3 regions of the Streptomyces sp. NPDC104371 genome follow, and region 3 is predicted to be linked to each of the others. Evidence: riboswitches for the same ligand, from Rfam matches in the RefSeq annotation. Region 3 holds a riboswitch; each other region holds the start of a gene.
What was found. Region 3 has a riboswitch for cobalamin ahead of nrdI (class Ib ribonucleoside-diphosphate reductase assembly flavoprotein NrdI). Riboswitches for the same ligand answer to the same signal wherever they lie in the genome.
Positions count from the first base shown of each region.

Region 1: another riboswitch for cobalamin. It lies ahead of ACZ60T_RS00960 ((2Fe-2S)-binding protein); the one in region 3 lies ahead of nrdI (class Ib ribonucleoside-diphosphate reductase assembly flavoprotein NrdI).
Region 2: another riboswitch for cobalamin. It lies ahead of ACZ60T_RS08030 (ribonucleoside-diphosphate reductase subunit alpha); the one in region 3 lies ahead of nrdI (class Ib ribonucleoside-diphosphate reductase assembly flavoprotein NrdI).

Region 1 covers NZ_JBVJNF010000001.1:191,056-193,308, forward strand. The annotation lists gene ACZ60T_RS00955 (trypsin-like serine protease) at 1-361, shown strand, start outside; cobalamin riboswitch at 495-616, shown strand; gene ACZ60T_RS00960 ((2Fe-2S)-binding protein) at 733-1,464, shown strand; gene metE (5-methyltetrahydropteroyltriglutamate--homocysteine S-methyltransferase) at 1,614-2,253, opposite strand, start outside.
Region 2 covers NZ_JBVJNF010000002.1:481,903-484,155, forward strand. The annotation lists gene mctP (monocarboxylate uptake permease MctP) at 1-315, shown strand, start outside; gene ACZ60T_RS08025 (GNAT family N-acetyltransferase) at 429-935, shown strand; cobalamin riboswitch at 1,017-1,164, shown strand; gene ACZ60T_RS08030 (ribonucleoside-diphosphate reductase subunit alpha) at 1,292-2,253, shown strand, end outside.
Region 3 covers NZ_JBVJNF010000002.1:650,305-652,557, reverse strand. The annotation lists partial or broken gene nrdE (class 1b ribonucleoside-diphosphate reductase subunit alpha) at 1-470, opposite strand, end outside; gene nrdI (class Ib ribonucleoside-diphosphate reductase assembly flavoprotein NrdI) at 563-988, opposite strand; cobalamin riboswitch at 1,164-1,386, opposite strand; gene ACZ60T_RS08765 (DEAD/DEAH box helicase) at 1,581-2,253, shown strand, end outside.

The sequences.
Region 1 (2,253 bases), on a different contig from region 3:
GGCTGCGAACGGTGTGCTGGACGGCTCGCGCAGCGAGGCGTGGAACGACGACAGTTGGAACAAGAAGCTGATCGCCAGCAGCGACTTCAACGGTGACAGCCTCAACGACGTGGCGGCGATCGCCCAGTCCGGGCAGCTCGACCTCTACACCGGTACCAGCACCGGCAAGTTCAAGTACGGCAACGCCATGTGGTCCGACCCGACATGGGGTTCGTTCCCGGTCCTGATGGGCGGCGACTACAACGGTGACGGCAAGGCCGACATCGCCGCCGTGAACAGCTCGGGCGGCCTGTACCTGTACCCGGGTGACGGCAACGGCAAGCTCTCTGCCCGCAGCAGCATGTGGCCGACCATCGGCTGACACTGTGAGCCAGGGCGGGTGCCGGGGGGGCGCACCGACTCCCCCGGCACCCGCCCTCGTCACATCCACGACTCCACTGCTCCGCCCCCCGATTCGGCACACGCTGGATTGACGGCCGGAGATACGGGCCATACGGTCCCTGCGTAGTGATGGCTTGAGGAAGCTGGTGGGAATCCAGCACGGTCGCGCCACTGTGAGCCCGCCACCGCGAGGTTGCGGGCGAGTCAGATACTGAGCCCTCACTCCGCCCGCATACGCAAAGGGACGCACGATCCCGAAGGAGGGCTCGCCTTGAGTGGCGTTTCCAGGCCCGATTCGGCACCGTACGTCCGGATGCCGCCCCCCTCGCACGAATCGGACCCCGTCCCGGCATGACCAGCAACCCTACGGAGAGCACGGTGATCGAGGAGATCGCCGCGTTCGGCCCGTTCTTCGCCGTACAGACCCACCCGCCCGGTACGCACCCGTCCGAGCCCTGGCAGTCACTCTCCCGTCCGCTGCTCGACGCCCGGGTGAGTGACGTACGGGACCGGTTGGCCGCGACCGGCGGGCAGCCGCCTGCCGCGGTCGAGACGCGGGTCGCGGCGTCTGTCGCACACTTGGGGCTGGCCGCACGGCTGGTCTCCCCGGCGCTGGCTGCCGCCGTACTGCACGGTCTGGTCCTCGCGCCCGGCCTCGCGGATCTGTGGTGGCAACCCGTGCTCGGCGGCCCGCTGCCGCTGTCGCTGCCTGACGACGCCTTCACCGGCGGCGGGGAGGGCTCGCTCTCGCAGCTCGCTGACGACCTGAGCAGCCGCCTGCTGGACGGCCCGCTGCGCGAACTCGCCGACGCCATGGCGCGGTTCTCGGTCTCCCGGCACATCCTGTGGGGCAACACCGCCTCGGCCGTCAACGGAGCGGCGACCATGATCACAGTGTCCCGCCCGGAGGTCACCGCGCGGACCCGCGCCCTCACCGCGCTTCTCCTGGAGAGGCCCCCGTTGCGTGGTGCGAGCGCCAGGACGCCCGGCGGAACGTACCGGCGCCGTAGCTGCTGCCTGATCTACCGCGCCGCTCCGGGCCGCAAGGGGGCCCTGTGCGGAGATTGCGCCCTGTCCCGCTGACCAGGCCGCTCGCCCCGCCGTCCGCACCCGAATGTGTCGGACCCCGTGCGTAGGACGGCGGTCGTTCCCGCTCACCGCTGTCCCGCCCCTGCCGGTGCCGCAGGAAGGGGCCGGGACGCTGGTGGCGTCCCGGCCCATGGGTTGCTCGGTCAGGAGGTGGGCAGCTCGCTGCGGACGGTGCGGGCGGCGGCGACCAGGTTCTCCAGGGAGGCGCGGGTCTCGGGCCAGCCGCGGGTCTTCAGGCCGCAGTCGGGGTTGACCCACAGCCGTTCGGCGGGAATCGCCTTCAGGCCGGTGCGCAGGAGGGCCGCGGCCTCGTCCGTGCTCGGGACGCGCGGGGAGTGGATGTCGTAGACGCCCGGCCCGGCCTCGCGCGGGTAGCCGTGAGCGGCCAGTTCGCGAGCGACCTGCATGTGGGAGCGGGCGGCTTCCAGGCTGATGACGTCGGCGTCGAGGTCGTCGATGGCCTGGACGATGTCACCGAACTCGGCGTAGCACATGTGGGTGTGGATCTGCGTGTCCGGCCGCACCCCGCTCGTGGTGAGCCGGAACGCCTCGGTCGCCCACGCCAGATACGCCGCACGGTCGGCGGTCCGCAGCGGCAGCGTCTCGCGCAGCGCGGGCTCGTCCACCTGGATCACCGAAGTCCCGGCCGCCTCCAGGTCGTTCACCTCGTCGCGCAGGGCGAGGGCGACCTGCCGGGCGGTGTCGCCGAGGGGCTGGTCGTCACGGACGAAGGACCAGGCGAGCATGGTGACCGGGCCGGTGAGCATGCCCTTGACGGGGCGG
Region 2 (2,253 bases), 170 kb from region 3:
CGCTGGTTCCACCGCTGGGCGCTGCTGGCGGGCTGGGCGGTCGGCATGGTGTACGGCACGGTCGCCGCGTACGGCGTCGCCTCCCCGACCCAGAAGCACTTCGGCGGCTCGTCGAAGGAGATCCCGGGGATCGGCGAGATCGGCTACATCGGCCTGACGGCCTTCGTGCTGAACATCCTGGTCACGGTGGTCGTGACGGTCGTCCTGCGGGCGCTGAAGGCCCCGGAGGGGGTCGACGAGACCAAGCCGGAGGACTACACGGCGGACGCCGGGGACCCGGGCGTCCAGGCCGAGTTGACGGAGGCGGCGCACTGAGCACGCGGTGAGCGCACAGCGCGCGTGACCCGATCGCGGGCCGTCGGACGGACATCCGGCGGCCCGTTGTCGCGCCCGTCCCGCACACTGACCCCGTCCCGCACACTGACCCCATGGACATCTTGATCCGGCGGGCGCAGGCCGCCGAGTACGGCCCCCTCGGGGAGATCACCGCCCAGGCCTACCTCCAGGACGGGCTGCTCGACTTCGGGGACAGCGACCCCTACCTCGGCGTGCTGCGGGACGTGGCCGCGCGGGCCGCCACCGCCGAGGTGCTGGTGGCCGTCGACCGCGACCGGGTGCTCGGCGGCGTGACCTTCGTCCCCTCCGGCGGCCCCATGGCCGACATCGCCGGGCCCCGGGAGGCCGAGATACGCATGCTCGCGGTCTCCCGTGACGCGCGCGGCCGGGGCATCGGCGAGGCTCTCGTACGCACCTGTGTCGACCGCGCACGGGCCGTCCCGGGCTGTGCGCGCCTCGTCCTGTCGACCCAGCGCACCATGCATTCCGCCCACCGTGTCTACACCCGCCTCGGCTTCACGCGCACCCCCGACCGCGACTGGAACCCCGTCCCCGAACTCACCGACGTCACCCTTCTCACCTATGCGTTGACACTCTGACATGCCCCGAGGCCATGGGCTATCTGATCCACTACGACCCATACAGCCACAACATGTGGTGGTGGCATGGCGACCCGGCACAAGATGTATGCTCGTGCTCGCTGTCGCCGCAGGGGAATCCGGTGCGAATCCGGAACTGTCCCGCAACGGTGTACTTGTACGCCTCCGTCCCCGGACGGGGTGGTGTACGAGGTCCAGTCCGAGGACCTGCCGACAGCAGCGCCCGACCGTCCGGTCCGGGCGCCCTGACGTCCGGGCCTCGTGGAATGGGCCGGTGGACGCGACGCGCCCGCACGCGCTCGTGAGCCCGCCTCCGCCCTCTGCCAGGCCCCGTGCCGAGCGAGGGAGAGCCCTACGTGACCATCGCGCCAGCCGAACCGGCTTCAGCGACACTCGCGGCGACCGACGGGACCGACGGTCCCGGTGCCGCCCTGCTGCGGACCCTGACCGAGCTGACCGCCGACCTCCCCGACGCGGACCCCGGCCGGGTGGCCGCCGCCGCGCTGCGGGGCCGCTCCGCGCGGGCGGACGAGGCGGAGCTGCGCGAGCTGGCCACGGAGGCCGCGGCCGGGCTCATCTCCGAGGACCCCGCCTACTCCCGGCTCGCCGCACGGCTGTTGACGCTCTCCATCGCCGCCGAGGCCGCCTCGCAGCAGGTCACGTCCTTCACGGAGTCCATCGCCGTCGGGCACCGGGAAGGGCTCATCGCCGACCGCACGGCCACGTTCGTCAGCCTCCACGCCGACCGCCTCGACGCGCTCGTGGACCCCGCCGGCGACGACCGCTTCGGCTACTTCGGCCTGCGCACCCTGCACAGCCGCTATCTGCTGCGGCACCCGATCACCCGCAAGGTCATCGAGACCCCGCAGCACTTCCTGCTGCGCGTCGCCTCCGGTCTCGCCGAGGACGACACCGCCCACGCCGTGGACGAGGTCGCGGCGCTGTACGCACTCATGAGCCGGCTGGAGTACCTGCCCTCCTCCCCCACGCTCTTCAACTCCGGTACCCGGCACCCCCAGATGTCGTCCTGCTACCTCCTCGACTCCCCCAAGGACGAGCTGGACTCCCTCTACGAGCGTTACCACCAGGTCGCCCGCCTCTCCAAGCACGCCGGCGGCATCGGGCTGTCGTACTCCCGTATCCGCTCGCGGGGTTCGCTGATCCGCGGCACCAACGGGCACTCCAACGGCATCGTCCCGTTCCTGAAGACGCTCGACGCCTCGGTCGCCGCCGTGAACCAGGGCGGTCGGCGCAAGGGCGCGGCGGCGGTCTATCTGGAGACCTGGCACCTGGACATCGAGGAGTTCCTGGAGCTGCG
Region 3 (2,253 bases):
AGCAGGAAGCAGGAGACCAGCTCGCCGCGCTGGGCCTTGCCCGCGTTGAGGAAGGTGGGGGTGGCGGGCTGGAAGCGGCCGGTCATCATCTCGTCGACCAGGCGGGAGGCGAGCGCCTCGTCGCCCGCGCCCAGGAACAGGGCGGTGGCGACGACCCGGTCCTCGTACCGCTCCAGGTAGCGGGAGCCGTCGAAGGTCTTCAGCGTGTACGAGGTGTAGTACTTGAACGCGCCCAGGAAGGTGCGGAAGCGGTGCTCATGGGCGTACGCCTGCCGGTACAGGTCCTCCAGGAACTCCCACCGGTAGCGCCGGATCGGCGCCTCCTCGTAGTAGTCGTTCTCGATGAGGTAGTCGATCTTCTCCTTCAGCGACCCGAACTCCACCGTGTTCGGGTTCACATGCTGGAGGAAGTACTGGCGGACGGCCTCGCGGTCCTTGCCGAACTGGATGCGGCCGTCGCAGTCGTACATGTTCAGCAGGGCGTTCAGCGCGTGGTAGTCCTTGCGCGTGCCGACCGACTCGCGCGGGGCCGCGGGGGCCGTGCTTGCCGTGGTGAGGGTGCTCATGCCGCCTGTCGCTCCGCCGTCTGTCGTGTCCAAAATTCCCGCAGTCCTTCCCTCACGGCGCGGACGTCGCGGTCCGTGCCCAGCAGTTCGAATCGGTACAGCTCCGGGACCTGGCACTTCGCCGAGATCACCCGGCCGGCCAGGCAGTGGGCGGCGCCGAAGTTGGTGTTGCCGGAGGCGATGACCCCCCGCAGCAGCGTCCGGTTGGCCTCGATGTTCAGGAAGCGGATGACCTGCCTGGGGACCGCTCCGGAGCGGTCACCGCCGCCGTAGGTCGGCACGATCAGCACATACGGCTCGGTGACCCGGGGCATGCCTTCGCGGTGCGGGTGCACGGGGATGCGTGTGGCGGGCAGGCCCAGCTTCTCCACGAAGCGCTTGGTGTTCTCCGAGACGCTGGAGAAATACACGAGACCGTTCATCGGTCGCCGGCTCCTCTCGCTCGTTCCCGTCTCCGTCCGAGGACCGGGAGGGGAGGAGCGGCGCGGCGCGTACGACGGGACGCCGGGGCGGCGGAGATACGCGGTACGCCTCGCCCGGATCCGTGCGGCTGCCACCTGGCCCTCCCTCGGGGCCTCGGAGCGCGCACGCCGCTGTCCGGTGTGCGCACCGGTGGCAGGTCTTCGGACTCGCGGGCGCGTCTCGTGTTGTACGAGACCCCTACTGGCCGTCGCTTCCCAGGCCCGGTACGTCGGGCCCAGTGCGTATGACGGCGGTCGTTACCGCTCACCGCTGCGGGGCAGTCCCGGACTCTCACCGGGTTCCCTCTTGCGACGCCGAACACAGCAGTGCCCGGCGAACCACCAGCACCGCCAACACTACATCTAGAACTCGGCGAGTGCGCGCATCCCAGATGTTGTGTCAGGAGTGAAACTTAGGTAACCCTAAGTTCTGGTGCGGTCGGACGGGTACCGCCCTCGGGGAGCGCGTCCCGCCCCGGTGCTGGCGCGTGCGCCGGACGCGTTGGATAGGTTTCGACGGTCGCGGGGACATGGCGAGAGGGGCCGGGGCGGGATGGGGCGCGGTGAGCGGGAGGCGGTTGCCGCGGGAGGGCGGCTGTACGAGGCGGCGCAGGCGGTGGCCGACGACCACGGGCGGGCCGTCGAGGCGGTTCGGGCGGCGCTGAAGCCGATCTGCGACACGGCGGCGGAACAGGCGCTGGACGCCATCCCGGTGACCCGGTTGAAGGAGGTCACCGAGGGGCGGCTGAGGCTCGGGGAAGTCGAGCGGAGCGGGCTGCGGTCGGTCCGGCAGGTACTCGACGCCGGTCCCTACCGGTTGCGGCAGATTCCCGGCGTGGGGGAGCGGACCGCCGATCAGGTCATCGCGGCGGCACGTCAGATAGCCGATGCCGTTCGGGAGGCCGTCGCCGTCCACATCGACGTGGACCGGCCGGAGCCGCGGACCACCGCACTCGTCATGGCCCTGCAGGTGCTGGTGGAAGCGGGCCCCGACGCGCGGCGAGCCGTCGACACGGCCGCGGCGCTCTCGGAGCGGCTCGGTCCGCTGCTGGCCGAGGCCAAGCCGGCCGCCGGGCGGCTGGGGATGCTGCTGGCGGGGAAGGCCAAGCGAGTTCGGGCGCTGGAGGCTGTCGCGGAGCTTCGCGGGCTGACCGAGGAGGCGGCGCGGGGCGATGTACCGGAGCTGCTCGCGCAGGCCTCGGTGGACCTGCTGCGCGGTACCCCGA